DNA from 2 places in the Alkalibaculum bacchi genome. Region 1 is predicted to be linked to the other one. Evidence: predicted binding sites of a transcription regulator. Region 1 holds the regulator's gene; the other holds the start of a gene.
What was found. Region 1 encodes LexA, which represses DNA repair genes until DNA is damaged. Its sites were predicted from a motif close to CNAACANNTGTTNG; they were not measured.

Region 1 (10,290 bases):
ATTCTTAAAAACAATGTGAATTGGCTCATCATAAGTGCTCAGCATATCCCATAGAGCATCTAAATTTTTACCATAATAGTCTGGAAAAGCAAGAGTCTTTGATATATACTCATGAGCTTCTTCTTTCGTATTCATTTTTTTCCCATCTAATAGGATTGTCTTCATATTATCTCCCTACACATTTTAATATAATTGAGTAAAGCTTTCATAATGGTCACTCGTATAATATATTAGCCCATCATTAGAATAAACAATTCTCTCTGCACCCCTATAACCACCATTATAGTTTACATCACACTCAAACCATTTTCGCCCTTCTTCATCAGGTAGTATTCCCTCGTAATTACCAAAAACATCTCCACCTATTACGCCCATCTCTGTTACCTCCCACAGATTACCTTCAGAACTCTTCCACCCGAGTTTTGAAGCCTGTGATTTCGTAAGATAATTAGTTGGTAATTTGCCATAAGTGTTTATGTATAAGGCTACATCATCAACAGTGTAATAAGCTTGATTTTCTTCAATTGAATCTTCTACTTCAGCCACTTCTTGCTCATTTTGAACATCTTCCACATTATTTTCTTGATTCTCTATTACCATATCAAGGCTGCATCCAATAGCAACGAATAAAGTCATGAAAATGAGCAGAATCCCTAATAGTTTTTTCTTCATATTACCTCCAAAATATTTATTCATTACACTATTATACCTTATTTATATCATCAATATAGGAGTTATTTATTCACATAATTGATATTCCTTTTTTCTATATATGCTGTAGAGCAATTCCTTTTCTCCCCTGTTCTGAATGAGTTTTTATTGAATATATTTTATATAAATCAACAGGATAGGATGGGATAAAGATGTATGGATTAAAGGAGGTATCAAAAGTTTATCATACCTCAAAAAAAGTAGATTTTGATGATAATTCAAGATTTGTCATTATGAGTGATGTTCATAGAGGCGATGGTAGCTGGGCTGATGATTTTCATAGAAATCAAAACTTATTTTTTTCGGCTTTATTCTACTATTATGAACATGAATTTACTTATATTGAAAACGGCGATGGAGATGAGTTATGGAAATTTAGAAGCTTAAAGGATATTATACGAATACATAGCGATGTATTTTGGTTAATGTCTAAATACTATGAAGATGGAAGACTGTATTTTATCTATGGTAATCATGATATGGTAAAAAACAAAAGAGATTATATAGCTAAAAATATGTACTACTTCCTTAGAGAAAGGGATAAAAAAATCATTAAACTTTTTAAAGATATAGAATTACATGAAGGGCTGATCTTAAAGCATTGTGACAAAAACTATGAAATTTTCTTAACTCATGGTCATCAAGTAGATATTATGAGCAGTGCCCTATGGAAATTATCTCGTTTTTTGGTGCGCTATTTATGGAGACCTATTGACAATTTAGGTTTTAACGACCCTACGAGTACGGCAAAAAACTATACTAAAAAAGAAAATGTTGAGCGTTCTTTGACCAAATGGGTTGAAGAAAATAAATGTATGTTAATAACAGGGCATACGCACAGGTCAATGCTACCTGAAGTTGGTCAGCTTCCTTACATAAACGATGGAAGTTGTGTTCACCCTAGATGCATAACTGCTATTGAAATACTAAAAAGTGAAATCATGCTAGTAAAATGGTCCGTAAAATCAAGGCCTGATGGCACCTTGTACATAGGAAGAGAACTACTAGCCGGACCATTTAAAATAGAAGATTATTACAAGGTATTTGAGAGAATACAATCATCAATCGACACTCTATGATACTTTTTTACAAAATAGTAATATACTAAAATCAATAAATTCTACACTTTAAACTTAAACTTTACATTTATAACTCTACACTTAATGTTTCACTTGTTGTATAATCTCCTTATGCCATCATGGATTGTACGAAAAATACTTCTTCCTTCCTATATATGAGCAAATACATAAAACAAGAGGTCGTATTATGAACACAGAAACATTTTTTACAACAAGACGAAATATCGTCTTAATTGCCGCACTTTGCGCTTTCTTCTGGGGCAGCGCCTATCCTTCTATCAAAATCGGATACGAAATATTCCATATTTCCTCTAACGATATTCCTACAAAACTAATCTTTGCTGGGTATCGTTTCTCCCTTTCTGGGATTATGGTATTATTGATCTCTACTATAAAAGAAAAGGCATTAAAACTTCCATATAAAACTGATTTTTCAAAAATTTTGATTCTAGGTCTTTTCTTGACAACAGCACAATATATTTTCTTTTATATTGGTCTAAGCCATACTACTGGAGTAAATGGTGCTATATTAAATGGAACAGGTACCTTCTATTCTGTAATCCTCGCCCATTTTATCTACAAAGATGATTACTTGAACATGAGAAAAACTCTCGGCTGCTTTTTAGGTTTTATAGGAATTGTTATTGTAAACTTTTCAAGTGACTTTCGCTTTGCGTTTAACTTCTTTGGAGATGGTTTTATTATAATAGCCGCTTTAATCAGCTCTTCAGCGAATATTTACAGTAAATTCTTGAGTCGTTCAATAGATATCCTTATCCTTACAGGATTTCAACTGCTTTTTGGCGGAATCCTTTTAGTAGTTCTTGGGTATCTAACAGGTGGCAGCCTTACAGGTTTTACCCTAAAATCAACAAGCTTATTAATATACATGGGTTTTTTATCTGCAGCAGCATTTTCATTATGGACTTATCTACTAAAATACAATAAAGTTGGAGAAATTTCCTTTTATAATTTTTTAATTCCAATATTTGGCGCAATACTTTCTTCCCTATTCTTAGGTGAACGTTTTTTAAATACAAAAAATATCCTTGCCCTTTTCTTTGTCTGTATAGGAATTTATATTGTAAATAAAGACGATGGAAAAATATACAATTGGAAAATAGTGAAGCTAAAGAGAACAAAATAAAAGTCATCAGTACGCTATGGTTAAGAGGGGCAAATCAGAAATTTGAACTTCATTAGTGTATGCAAGAAAGCGCCTGTGGCGCATTAGTCTTTAGTCACTAGCATTAGGGTATTCCGTTTGGGTCAAGATCCTTCGTTTATGCTCAGGATGACTGAGCAGGAGCCAATGTCAATAGTAGGACTATCCTATTACATAAGAAAACAAGGTGGAGCCACCTTGTTTTTAATTATGCCACTATATATGAGTTTGAATTTTCTAAATTAATATTAGATATATAAACTCTTTATTCTTGAGTTGGAACTTGAATTGTTTGCCCAGGATATATGGTTTGATTCTTAATATTATTTACCTTTACAATCTCATAGACTATTTCTCTAACATCCCTATCGTTACCTGTATTGATATCTGCAATCTTCCAAACAGTATCTCCCTTTACTACAACATAGTCCTTATATATGATTTTTTCCTCTCCAGAAACTGCGTTAAACATAAGCATAAACGCACATAAAAATGATACAAAGAGCAAAAACAACGCCAATGTAAATCTTCTTTTATTGACTATGCGAATTATTTTACCATTGAAATTCATTTAAATAACCTCCTACATGTCGAACACTTGTTCTTTGTTTTATTGTACAAGAACAAACGTTCTCTGTCAACCGTTTTTCGAACATTTGTTTGTACTCAGCTTTTTTTTATGTTATAATGAGAAAAAATGTGGAGGTGTGTTATTTGCCTACTGAACTAAGTAAAAAACAACAAGAAATCTATAACTACATCAAGCAAGAACTATATAATAGAGGATATCCACCTTCTGTCCGTGAGATCTGTACAGGTGTAAATCTAAAATCAACTTCTACAGTTCATGGTCATCTATCGAAACTAGAAGAAAAAGGATACATTAAAAGAGATCCTACGAAGCCAAGAGCTATTGAAATCATAAACCGAGATGAAAGATATAGCAAAATTAAAGAATTAATAGAGATTCCTATTGTGGGCCAAGTAACAGCGGGGCAACCTATATTAGCTGTAGAAAATATAGAAGATACCTTTCCCTTGCCTGTCAGTTTCGTCAATAATAAAGAGTGCTTTATGCTTCATATAAAAGGAACAAGTATGATTGAAGCAGGTATTTTAGATGGCGATTATGTAGTTGTTGAAAAACAAAACACTGCAATAAATGGAGACATTATAGTAGCACTAGTAGATGATGACGAAGCTACTGTAAAACGTTTTTACAAAGAAAAGAACAAGATTAGACTTCAACCTGAAAATTCAGCCATGGAGCCAATTTATCGAGAAGAAGTGGCTATTCTTGGAAAAGTCACTGGAGTCATACGCAAGTTGTAGTCAGGCATTCAGTTATTAGAATAAATTATAATCAAAAGGCAATTATACTTATAGAAGTATGGTTGCTTTTTTGTTTTAGCTGAAAGTAGAATGCTAAAACCCTTACCACCTGTTTTATATCGTTAACTAAAGGAGGTTATTTATTGAACGTAGCACAAATCATGAAAGAAAGAATGTCTTTCTCCTTTGAAGTCTTTCCACCAAAACAGGATAAACCTGTAGAACCATTGCTTGACACATTAGATCATCTATATAAATTTAAACCTGATTTCGTTTCCTGCACATATGGAGCAGGTGGAACAAATGCAGGGAGAAATGTGGAAATATGTAAAGCAATTAAGGATAGTGGCAAAACCATTCCTGTAACTCACTTTACTTGTATCGGCAACTCTAAAGAGAAGATAAAAAGAGAATTGCAAAACTATTTAGATATAGGCGTAGATCATATTTTAGCTCTTCGTGGCGATTATCCTAAGGGCTGGGAAGGTACAAGAGGAGATTTTAATTATGCAAATGAATTAGTGGAATTTATTAAAGTTCATTTTCCACAATTTACAATTGCTATTGCTGGGGATCCTGAAAAACACGTTGAATGCCATAGTTTTGACGAAGATATTTCTCACCTGAGAGTAAAACAAGATTGTGGTGGAGATTATATTATGACTCAGTTATGCCACGATGTAGACCAGTTTCAATGGTGGCGTGATAGATTGATTGAATCTGGTATTACATTACCTATAGATGTGGGTGTTATGCCAGTACTTGCAAAAGATCCAACTATTCGTATGGCAGTTTCAAATGGTAGCGGCATTCCAAGAGATTTAGCAGAAGTCATTGGAAGATACGGCGAAAATCCAGAAGACTTTAAAAAAGCAGGAATTGAATACACCGTCAAACAAATCTACAAATACATGAACGCTGGTATCGATGGCTTACACATCTATTCTTTAAATAAATGGGAAGATGTAGCTAAAATCGTTAACAAGTCAGGCATCAGAAAAATGCACAACTAGTTAGGACTCTTTTTAATGAAAAGTCCTACTTTGTATCTATATAAAGCAATAGGTAAATTTATACACAAGTGCTACATGTCATAGCTAAATGACCCAAAAGGAATGCAATATACTGATGACTGGTGGCTGATTGCTGATGACTAGAGCGCCTAACGGCGCTCTTTTTATAGACAGTAGCCTAAATTTCTGATATCATGAATTAAGTATGAGACTACGGGAAATCAATTTACTAATTCCTCATGATATTGAAAACAAAGGAGAAATGAAATGGAAAACAAAGTATTAGCTACTGTAGGAAGTAGAGAAGTCACTCAAAGAGACCTTAGCTTTCTTATGAACAGTATGGACCCACAAATATTACCACAGTTTCAATCAGAAGCAGGTCAAAAACAATTAATTGCAGAACTTATTAATCAAGAATTATTTTATCTAGATGCCATTAAACAAGGTCTAGATAAAGATAAAAGATTTAAGATAGAAGCAGATAGATTACACGATAATCTTCTTAAGCAATTTGCATTAAGTGAGCTCCTTAACAATATACCTGTTTCTTCAGAAGAGATTGCTGCATACTATGAAGAAAATAAAGATCAATTCTCTAGTCCTCAGCGCGTGAAAGCTAGCCATATCCTTGTGAAAACGGAAGAAGAAGCTGCAGATATTATAAAGGAATTAGAAGCTGGACTTTCTTTTGAGGAAGCTGCTACAAAATACTCTACTTGTCCTTCAAAAGAAAGAGGTGGAGATTTAGGCTTCTTTACAAAAGGTCAAATGGTAAAAGAATTTGAAGATGCTGCCTTTACATTGGAATTAAACAAAATAAGCGAATCTGTAAAAACACAATTTGGCTATCATATTATTAAAGTGACCGATTCAAAACCAGCAGGAACAAAATCTCTAGATGAAGCAAAAAAAGAAATCGAACAAATTGTATTAGGGCAAAAACAACAAACTGCCTACATGAACAGAGTAACAGAATTAATGACTCAACACAAAGTCGAATTAAAAGTTTGATTAAAAGAAGGGATGACAAGATGTCATCCCCTTTCTACTAAAAAATTTCACTTTATTTTTTAACTTTTACTCTTAATCGTCTACTTTTCTGTTAGAAATGTAACCACAACAAGCCCAATGGAACTCGTCTTTAAACGAATTAGGTTCTTCTTCCACTTTCAACTTTCCGCTTTCCACCTTTGTTTTTTCAGTCCAACCTTAAAGTGCCGAAGACACTTTCTCACCTGGCTCAAAACGTTCAAATATAAAGTAATCAAAATCTTTTCGTGCTTCTTCTAGAGCTTCTTTCGATTGTATAGTCCATGCAAATGTTGGTACTTTATAAAGCTTTTTGCATAAAGAAAATGAAAACATTTTAACATACTTGTAATTAAAAGCGATAAAATGTGGTTTTGTCAAAAAATTTAGGAGTAGGTTTTCTAGAGCAAAGTATAGTAGTTTACCCCTATACTGTTCCTCTTTTAAAAAATTAGAAGCAAGCTGCCCTCTAATCACTTTAGGACGGTGTTCTTTAAACCACAAAAGTACTAATGGATTAAAGGACTCTATACAAAAATCCCCTTCGTATCGATCTAGTATTGGCACAATAACATCGCAGAGAGTAGTATCTTTATCTTCCACCTTTAATTCGACAATTATCGGAACTTTTCCTTCTACTATACGGAGCACATCTTCAAAAAGGGGTATTTTTTGATTAGAACGATATAATCTCAATGCTTTAAGTTCACTATATGTAAGTTCATTGACCTTTTTGTCTACACCGCACATTCTTTTCAAAGAATAATCATGAAAAACCACAGGTATATTATCTTTAGACAATTGTACATCTAATTCGATTCCATAGTTTTTCTCTACTGCCTGGCGAAAAGCCAGAATAGAATTTTCCGGCGGATGGACCTTCCTTTTATGTAAACCCCTATGGGCGTAATAATAACCTTCAAAAGGTTTAAAATCTACTCGCCCACTTTTTTCAGGCTTGATTGCTAACAAATACAAAATTACAAATAGAAACAAAATAAAAAACACAAAATATAAAAACATATTTCCTCCCACGACTTTAATCGCTAGTCACTAGCCATTAGCCATTAGTCTCTAGCATTAGGGTATTCTTTTTAGGTCTTCTTGCTTAATTATTCAGAATATCCTCTTTACTCTTTTATAAAAGCGAATATATCATTGAATACTCGACTAGAATCTATTTCATTTAGGATTTCGTGGCGATATCCTTCATAAATTTTTAATTTTACATAATCCTCCTGTAAGACCTTTGACAATTGTTCATATAATTCTGTTGGCCCCTTACCAAAATGACCAACGGGATCATCACTACCTGATAGAATAAGGACCTTTGTATCTTTTTGAATCTTTTTCAAATTACTTGGCTCATTACAATATTCTAGACCTGTAAACAAATCTCTATAGAAGGAAATTGAGCAAACAAAACCACATAAAGGATCTTTTATGTAGTATCGAACTACTTCTTTATTTCTTGTTAGCCAATCAAAAGCCGTTTCTGGATCTTGCATTTTTTTAGCAAAGTTTCCAAATACTACTTTATCCAAAAAAGGAGATGGTTTTTTGGGGTCATTAGCCGCAAGCATCGATGTGAATAACTTTCCAATTTTTAATACCCCATTAGCAGGAGCATAAGGAGTTCCTAAAAGGAGGGCTTTTTTAGCATTTTTTTTATTGTATTTTATTAAATAAGACCGTAAAAATAAGGATCCCATGCTATGACCTAGTAATACAATAGAATTCGATTGGCAAGATTTCTTTACATGTTCAATAAATAACTGCATATCCTCAACTACAACTTGCCATCCATCTTCATCTGCAAAATGACCTTTTACATTAAATCGAATATTTTTACCATGTCCTCGAAAGTCTAAAGCGTAAACATCACAATCATTTTTATTTAAAAACTGAGCAAATTGCTCATATCTACCTGCATATTCTGCCATACCGTGAAAAAGAATTACTGTATAGGCAGGTTTTTTTACCAACCACTCTGAATAATATAATTCATAATCATTATAACCTTTAAAGCTATTTGAAAACTCCACCTAATTCCTCCTTGAAATATCTTTTTTTAATTATATCACATCTATTCAATACAGAGAAATCACCTATATTCGTTCTAAATTTAAGTTGCAAGATTTATGTTTTATGTAAAGTCTTTTAGGTTGCAACAGATTTCTTTGTGTTTTGTATTTATGATATTATATCATTTATGATAAGATTTATTTTGATATAACGAATAATGAATCTTACAAAAATAAGAGGTCATAATAACCTTCATTAAATAGAAGCTATTATGACCTCTTACATATAATAATATTTTAGGCATTACTATAGTTACTATATAAAAGCTCTTTTCCCTCCCTACTAATGACTATTTTTTCTAAATTCATTTCTGTTAAAGACTCGTTTTCTTGGCCAAAAAAATGTATTAAGCCTTCTTCTTTCATTTGTTGCAGTATTTCATATAATTCATTTATTTCTACTTTATGCAGATTTCCGTATCTTTTGGAGGTAATTGGAAACTTCAAATCTAAATCATGTAAAATTTGCAATCTAATGTTCACATCAAACACTCCCTTACTATCTTATATAAGTATTTTATTCTACAAACAAAACAAAAATCCTCTTTAACAAAGATTCTTTATCATTTTAGCTTTTTATTTAAACATCCCATTTATCACGCTGTTCTTTATTTTGCTACAATTTTCATAAAGTGTTTCTACAGTTTCTTTCACTCTTTCTGTATAAGCCATATCAGAAAGATAAGTCAAGTTCACTTCTATAGCTTTTTTAACAGCTATAGCAGCACCTTCCGATAAATATACAGCTCCAGCTAAATCGCCTAGAACCTTTGCATAGCTCTCTTTGTGAATCTTTTGAATCTCTACTAAAATTTGTTCACAACCTTCTAGTATTGCCACTAAGGGGTCTGTAGCTTTTTGTAAAAGATCTTCATATTGATTTGGAAACTCCTTTTTCTTTTTTGTGCCTTTTATGACTTCACCAAAAGCCTTCATATCATCATCAGCTAGACGTAAACAATGTGCTTTTAACCTTTTCATCTTTTCAGTGACATCTATAAGCAATTGGTTCTGAGGATCCTTCTTTATACTTGCTTTACATGACATTTCAACTACAGCTGAAGCCATAGCTGCAGCAGTAGCACAAACACTACCACTTGCCGGACCTGGAAAACTTGGTTCAGCTATCTTCTCTAAGTACTCTTCTAAAGTTAGATTTCTAATATTGTACATAGCCATCACTCCTATTCCATAAATTTCTAAGGCCTTATTCCTATTAGCTTATCATAAAAAGAGAAGACCATACACTATTTTGATAATAATTATTAAAAGATATAAATATAATAATGATTATATATTTTTACAAATTATAATTGACTTTTGTTTTATAATCATGTAAGATTAAGTTAACATAAAATTTTAGGCAATGAACCTATATTTACTATAGTAAAAGAATATAGGAATAAAAATTACACGTATATAAGGAGGAAGTAACATGTCAAAAATTGAAGAAGTAAAAGCTAAGGTAGAAGCAGGTAAAACAAAATTAGTAGCAGGTTTAGTTCAAGAAGCTTTAGATGAAGGTAATTCACCAAACGATATTCTTCAAGCTATGGTTGACTCTATGGGTGTTGTAGGAGACAAATTCTCAAGTGGAGAATTATTTGTACCAGAAATGTTAATCGCAGCTAAAGCAATGTCAAAAGGTGTTGATGTATTAAAACCTCTTATGGCTGGTGACAGTTCAAATTCTTTAGGAACGTGCATTATTGGAACAGTAGAAGGCGACCTACATGATATCGGTAAAAACTTAGTATCTATGATGATTGAAAGTGCTGGATTTAATTTGGTTGACATCGGTGTTGACGTACCTGCTCAAAAATTCGTAGATGCTATTAAAGAAAATAACAATGTAACTCTAGTAGCTTGCTCAG
Region 2 (7,109 bases), on a different contig from region 1:
GACTTTGGTCAATGATGAAAAGCTTGGAGATGAACCTGTTTTACTACAAGACGGAGATAAGATTCACTTAGGCCAGTTGGATTTTATTTTTGTGGATGAAACGGAATATGAGGATGAAGAAGAATGATGATTTTTAACCGCTATAGACCCATTTACTTTATTGTTTTTCTCAATCTTCTGGCCTTTGGACTATTATTTTTAAGAAATCCAAGCAAGACTGTATTGCTTACTTGTCTTATTATGATTGCCATGATTTATTTTGTCTACTTTCTCCTACGATGGAAAAAATGGGGGGATCTATACTTATTTTTAATTGTTGCTATGTTAAGTAGCATTGGTCTGATTATGATTTTTCGCCTAGACCCGGAGCTAGGGACAAAACAAATTATTTGGTTTGCAGGAGGGATTATCCTCTTCTTGCTGACTTATTTTGTCTTTACTAATATTAAGTTTTGGAACAAACTCACCTACTTCTATATAGGTTTAGCTATTGCTTTGTTTCTTTTAACTTTACTATTTGGAAGAAATATAAGTGGTGCTACAAACTGGATTCGAATTGGAAGATTTTCCGTTCAACCTTCAGAATATATTAAGATTATCTTTGTCTTCTTTTTAGCCTGTTATTATGCAAAACCGGATGTTCTTGAAGTGCCTAGCTTTTCAATTAAAGAAAGAGATATTAAAGTGCCCGATTTTACAATTAAAGAAAAAAACATTAAAATGCCTAACTTTACAATTAAAGAGAGGGACATTAAAATACCTAATAATATTATGCTGTCTATTGTATCTTATGTCTTTTTAGTGTTCTTTGTATTGCAAAGAGAGTGGGGTGGAGCTGTTTTACTCTTTTTAATTCACATTGTGCTCTTGTTTGTCTTTGAAAATGATTGGAAGGTGATTTTGGGAAATATTGCTCTTGCCTTTATTGGAGGCCTTTTAGGAGTACTTTTCGTTAATCACATTCAAGTTCGAATTGATGTGTGGCTTAATCCTTGGGAAGACATTGCTGGAAAGGGCTATCAAGTTACTCAATCCCTCTTTGCGATAGGCTCTGGTGATTATTTTGGTAGAGGTTTAGGCCTCGGTAGCCCCAGATATATTCCAGAGGTAGAAACAGATTTTATCTTTTCGGCTATTTGTGAAGAAATGGGCATTTTAGGTGGCGTTGGGGTCATTATGCTCTACTATATTTTAGTATATAGGGGATTTAAGATTGCTTTAACTGTTGAAAATACATTCTATAAAGCTATTGCATTAGGGATTACCTTAATATTTGCTTTTCAGACTTTCATTATTATAGGTGGCGTTATCAAACTCATTCCCTTAACAGGAATTACTTTACCCTTTATTAGTTACGGAGGAAGTTCCTTAACTACGAGCTTTATCGCATTAGGCATATTACAGGGTATTTCTAAGGACATCGAGGGAGGCGGAGTATGAATACCAATAAGAGGATTATCTTATCTTTAATTGCCATAAGCGTACTATTCTTTTCCCTAATAGCTTATTTAACCTATTTTGAAATTTTCACAAAAGATCAAATTGTATCTAATAGCTACAATCAAAGGTTAAGCGAATATGAAGATGCAGTTTTAAGGGGAAATATTTACGATCGAAATGGAACAATTATTGCTTATTCCGAAAGAGAAGGAGAAGAAGCAGAACAGAAGCGAATTTACCCATATGAAAATACGTACAGCCATATTATTGGTTATAGCTCCAAGACTTATGGAAAAGCTTTATTGGAGGCGTCTTACAATAAGTATTTATTAAATATCAATGAATTAAGACCCGTTATCGATTTGAAAAATCAAATTACGGGGCAGACTTCCAAGGGAAATAATCTGTACTTGACTATTGATCATGAATTGCAGTCCTTAGGACAAGAATTATTAGGTGAAAATAAAGGAGCCATTGTAGTTATGAACCCTAAAACAGGAGAAATCCTAGCTATGGTAAGCAAGCCAGACTACAATCCTAATAGCGCAACTTTAGAAAAAAATTGGACTTCTATTGTAGAATCTGAAAATACTCCTTTACTACCTAGAGCAACTCAAGGTCTATATCCGCCAGGGTCAACCTTTAAAACGGTTGTAGCTAGCGCAGCCATTGAAAACGGGCTAGGAGATACTACTTTTGAAGATAAAGGGGTTACTACTATAGGTGGAAAAGAGATTAAAAATTATGGTGCAAAAGCCTATGGAAATATTAATTTAGAGGAAGCCCTCACTTACTCAAGCAATGTAGCTTTTGCAGAATTAGGCGTAGCTTTAGGCGACGGAGATTTGAGAAGATTATCAGAAAAGTTATTATTCAATCAATCTATTGATTTTGAGATTTCTCTAAAGAAGAGTTATTTTCCTAGTAAAAAGCTAAATAAAAGTGAACAAGCAGTAACTGCTTATGGTCAAGGAGAACTCTTAGTCACACCTCTGCACATGGCCATGATGGTTTCTACCATAGCCAATGATGGGATTATGATGAAACCTATTTTAGTAAAAAATATCACAGGTTTTACAGGAACAGAAGGAAAACCACAAGAATTATCTACAGTTATGTCCGCGAAAACAGCCAATGAAGTGACCTCTATGATGGAAAGTGTGGTTAATAAAGGTACAGGAAAAAATGCAGCCATTAGTGGAGTTCAAGTAGCAGGCAAGACGGGTACAGCAGAAAATAATACAGATAAATCCCATGCCTGGTTTATTGGCTTTGCCCCTGCGGATGATCCACAAATAGCAGTGGCAGTAATTTTAGAAAATAGCGGCTCAACAGGAGGCGAATCAGCAGCCCCACTAGCTCGCTGGATGATGCAACAAGCGTTGAAATAGAGGAGCAAACTTAGGGTCTGTCTTTTGGGTCGGTTGGACGAGGAAAACCTTAAGAGCGGAATGTGGAATGCGGAAAAAAACAAGTCCCCTTTAAGGGACATAAGTACCTACAACCTAAAACTTACAACAAAGTGCTAAAACAAACTAAAAACAACAAAGGTGGTTGTTATATGAAATTAGTGTCTTGGAATGTAAATGGCATTCGAGCTGTGTTGAAAAAGGGCTTTATGGATTTTTTTAAGGAAGTGGATGCAGATGTGTTTTGTCTTCAGGAGACCAAATTGCAAGAAGGTCAATTGGATCTTGAGTTAGAAGGGTATCATCAGTATTGGAATTATGCGGAGAAAAAGGGTTATTCAGGTACTGCTATTTTTACAAAGACAGAGCCAATATCTGTTCGGTATGGCATGGGAAGAGAAGAGCACGATAAAGAGGGAAGAATCATCACAGCAGAGTTTGAGGATTTCTTTTTACTCACTATTTACACGCCTAATTCTCAAAAAGAACTAGCTCGCTTAGACTACCGAATGACTTGGGAAGAAGCTATATTAGAGTACTTTAAAGAGTTAGAAGCCATCAAACCTATTATCTTTTGTGGAGACTTAAATGTAGCTCATAAAGAGATTGATTTAAAAAATCCTAAGTCTAATCGAAAGAGTGCAGGTTTTAGTGATGAAGAAAGAGCTAAGTTTGATGTACTTGTAGAAAATGGATATATTGACACTTTCCGCTATTTTTATCCAGACAAAGAAGATGCTTACACTTGGTGGAGCTATATTACAAAGGCGAGAGAAAGAAATGCAGGTTGGAGAATCGATTATTTCTGCACATCAAAATCCTTAGAAGACAGACTTGTAGATGCCCAAATTTATTCAGAAGTATTAGGCTCCGATCATTGTCCGGTGGGGCTTACCATGAGTGCTTCGCGCAATTGAAAATTTAGAATTATTCCTCGCCTTTAGGCGAGAAAATGGATATCTAACGATAGTTGAACAATGGCTGAGCAATTGTTCGACTGTCGTTTAACCATCATTCAACGCGCTAAAGGCGCTTTCTTATTTAATAGCAAAGTTCTACTTTTAACCTTAACTTCTAGCTCAGTCATCCTGAGCGTAAGCGAAGGATCTTGACCCAAAAGGAATACCCAAATGCTAGTGACTAAAGACTAATGACTAGCAACTAAAGTGCAAAGGCACTTTCTTGTGAGGTGAAAAGTAATTTGGAAGCAAAGCTAAAAATCATATTTTCAATGACCGTCTTTGGAACTCTTGCAATATTTGTCAATAATATTCCCCTATCTACAGGGGAAATTGCACTATTTAGAGCATTTATTGCATCCTTGGTTATTGTGATATATAAAATCATTACTAAGAACAAAATTCCATTAAGAGAAATAAAAAAAGACCTGCCTTTGCTCTTTGTTTCAGGAGCGGCAATGGGCTTTAATTGGATTTTACTCTTTCAAGCCTATCATTACACAACAGTCTCTATTGCCACCCTAAGCTATTATTTTGCTCCTGTAGTAGTTATGGCAAGTTCCCCCCTGTTTTTTAAAGAAAAACTAACTGTTAAACAAATCATCTGTTTTATAATGTCCACAATAGGTCTCATTATGATTATCAATATTGGCGGAGTAGAAAAGTCTAGTGGGAATTTAGTAGGAATAGGCTATGGTTTAGGTGCTGCTATACTTTACGCCACGGTCATAATTCTCAATAAATTTATTGTAAATGTTACTGGTGTAGATCGAACTTTAGTACAATTTATTGCATCTATTATAGTCCTTACACCTTATCTATTGGCAACTTCAGGTATTCATATAGAAAGTATTGGAACCCTGGGAATGATTAATCTTCTTGTCTTAGGAATCATTCATACAGGGATAGCCTATTGTATGTATTTTTCCTCTTTAAAAGATTTAAAAGGTCAGGAAGCGGCGATTTTAAGTTACATAGACCCATTGGTTGCCATTCTTGTATCTGTATCCATTCTAGGTGAATCCATTAATCCAGTACAAATTCTAGGAGGAATATTGATTTTAGGATTTACCCTTCTAAATGAATTAAAAGGCAAGGTTTTAGGTGCTAAATCATGATGCGCTTCGCGCAATTGAGAATTTACAATTTATAATTATAAAAAGCTCAAAGTAGAAAGTCGAAAGCAGAAAGTGGAAGAAAACCAAACACGCATTTCCTCGTCCAAAGGCGAGTTTGGTTCTTTCTCTTTCTGTTTTTTGTTTTACTCGTCCGACGAACCAACTGACCAATAAAAAAGTCGTTGTAAAAAGAACGTATGTTCGATATAATGTATTAAAAAAAGAAGGAATAATATGAGAAATCGAAATATATTTCATATAGATGCGAACTCAGCCTATCTAAGTTGGGAGGCTACTTGGAGATTGCAACATGGGGAAAGTTTAGATTTGAGAGATGTACCTTCTGTAGTAGGGGGAGATCCTAAAAGTCGTCATGGGATTATTTTGGCAAAGTCTATTCCTGCAAAAAAGTATGGAATCAAAACAGGAGAAACTCTTTACAGTGCAAGACAAAAATGTCCTGACCTGCTCATTGTGCCACCTAATTACGAATTGTATATGAAATGTAGCAATGGTATGTTTGACTTATTGAAAGAGTATTCACACTTAGTTCAAAGGTACTCTGTAGATGAATGTTTTTTAGACTATACAGAGAGCGAAAAACTATTTGGAAGTCCTTTGAAGACTGCTTATAAAATAAAGAATCGAATTCAAGAAGAATTAGGTTTTACAGTAAATATCGGAATATCTCATAATAAATTGCTATCAAAGATGGCTTCGGAATTGGAAAAACCAAATAAAGTCCATACCTTGTTTTCAGATGAAATTGCAAGCAAAATGTGGACATTACCAGTAGACGATTTGTTTATGGTAGGAAATAAAACCTTACCTAAATTAAAAAGGATAGGTATCAGTACCATAGGCGATTTAGCAAAAGCGAACCTTTCTCATATGAAAAGTTACTTAAAAAGTCATGGTGTTCTCATATGGAATTACGCTAATGGCATTGACGAATCTCCTGTTCGAGAAGAAGACATGGTGCAAAAAGGCGTAGGAAATTCTACGACTATAGCTTTTGATGTAACCAATCAAAGAGAAGCTCATCTTATCCTTCTTTCCTTAACAGAAACGGTATCTATGCGGCTTCGAAAAAAGAAGTCCCTAGCCCGAGTAGTCAGTGTATCCATCAAAGATAAAGATTTTGCTTATTATTCTCACCAATGCGCCTTATGTGCCCCAACAGATTCTACTAATGTGTTGTTTAAATACGTAAAAAAACTATTTAACGAAGCCTGGAAAGGAGAACCCATTCGCCACCTAGGGGTGCGGCTTACGGAGTTATGTAGCAGAGAATTTTATCAGATATCTATTTTTGATGAAAAATCTCTAGATAAATATAGAAGAATTGATGAAACAGTAGATTGTTTGAGAAGGCAATATGGAAAAAAGTCTGTCATAAGAGGATCTTTTCTACATTCAGGCTTAAAACCTATAGCAGGAGGTGTAGGAGAAGAAGAGTATAAGATGATGTCGAGTCATTTATAGCATAATATGAAAAGGAGCTTTGCTTCAATGAAGAGGTGTATAAGTTGAAAGTCATAGCAAAAGAAATCGAAATGATCGCTTGGTTTAAAAAGATGGATATGCCTATACCTATAAAGTTTAGATTTTTACAAGGGGATCAAAGACAAGTCGTAAAAATAGATCGGATTCTTCAAGCTGATGAGGAAAAATTAGCAGGCAATCGCATGTACATTTACCGCTGTCAAAGCGTAATAAAAAATGAGGAAAAAATATACGAACTAAAATATGAAGTAGATAAATGCAGATGGTATTTATTTAAAATCTAATGTCTATGTTGAAAGCCGAAGATGGTAGTTAAATGACCCATAAGGAATACATGTAAGCTAGTGACTACGGGCTACAGTACTAAAACCTGCAAGATAAACTGGATTATTTAAAAAATGTTCGACTTTTCTTCTGAAATTACCTATTTCTTCTTCTTTTCTTTATGAAAATATGGTAATATTAATCAAAATAAGGTGACGGAAAAGGGGAGGAAATACAAATTAATGATTTTTTACTAAGCCTGTCAAGTTTGACTACACTCTTAAGTCCTTTTATGGTCTTTATATTCTTTTTTGTAGCAACTTTGTTTTTATTTCAAATGAGAGACAAGACAAACAAAATGGAAGAATATATAAAAAGTATCGATCAATCTTTAAGGCATATTGCTCAACATT

Region 2: the regulator LexA is predicted to act here: its motif matches at 5,117-5,130, upstream of DES36_RS06350 (DNA polymerase Y family protein).

What each region holds. Positions count from the first base shown of each region.
Region 1 covers NZ_QNRX01000005.1:50,234-60,523, forward strand. The annotation lists gene DES36_RS04860 (barstar family protein) at 1-165, opposite strand, end outside; gene DES36_RS04865 (ribonuclease domain-containing protein) at 184-672, opposite strand; gene DES36_RS04870 (metallophosphoesterase) at 864-1,790, shown strand; gene DES36_RS04875 (DMT family transporter) at 1,978-2,937, shown strand; gene DES36_RS04880 (LysM peptidoglycan-binding domain-containing protein) at 3,221-3,526, opposite strand; gene lexA (transcriptional repressor LexA) at 3,670-4,287, shown strand; gene DES36_RS04890 (methylenetetrahydrofolate reductase) at 4,431-5,300, shown strand; gene DES36_RS04895 (peptidylprolyl isomerase) at 5,568-6,314, shown strand; gene DES36_RS04900 (glycerophosphodiester phosphodiesterase family protein) at 6,513-7,355, opposite strand; gene DES36_RS04905 (alpha/beta fold hydrolase) at 7,463-8,377, opposite strand; gene DES36_RS04910 (hypothetical protein) at 8,654-8,899, opposite strand; gene DES36_RS04915 (cyclodeaminase/cyclohydrolase family protein) at 8,993-9,589, opposite strand; gene DES36_RS04920 (corrinoid protein) at 9,852-10,290, shown strand, end outside.
Region 2 covers NZ_QNRX01000007.1:1,432-8,540, reverse strand. The annotation lists gene DES36_RS06375 (FHA domain-containing protein) at 1-127, shown strand, start outside; gene DES36_RS06370 (FtsW/RodA/SpoVE family cell cycle protein) at 124-1,440, shown strand; gene DES36_RS06365 (peptidoglycan D,D-transpeptidase FtsI family protein) at 1,437-2,831, shown strand; gene DES36_RS06360 (exodeoxyribonuclease III) at 3,002-3,766, shown strand; gene DES36_RS06355 (DMT family transporter) at 4,051-4,926, shown strand; gene DES36_RS06350 (DNA polymerase Y family protein) at 5,161-6,411, shown strand; gene DES36_RS06345 (hypothetical protein) at 6,456-6,716, shown strand.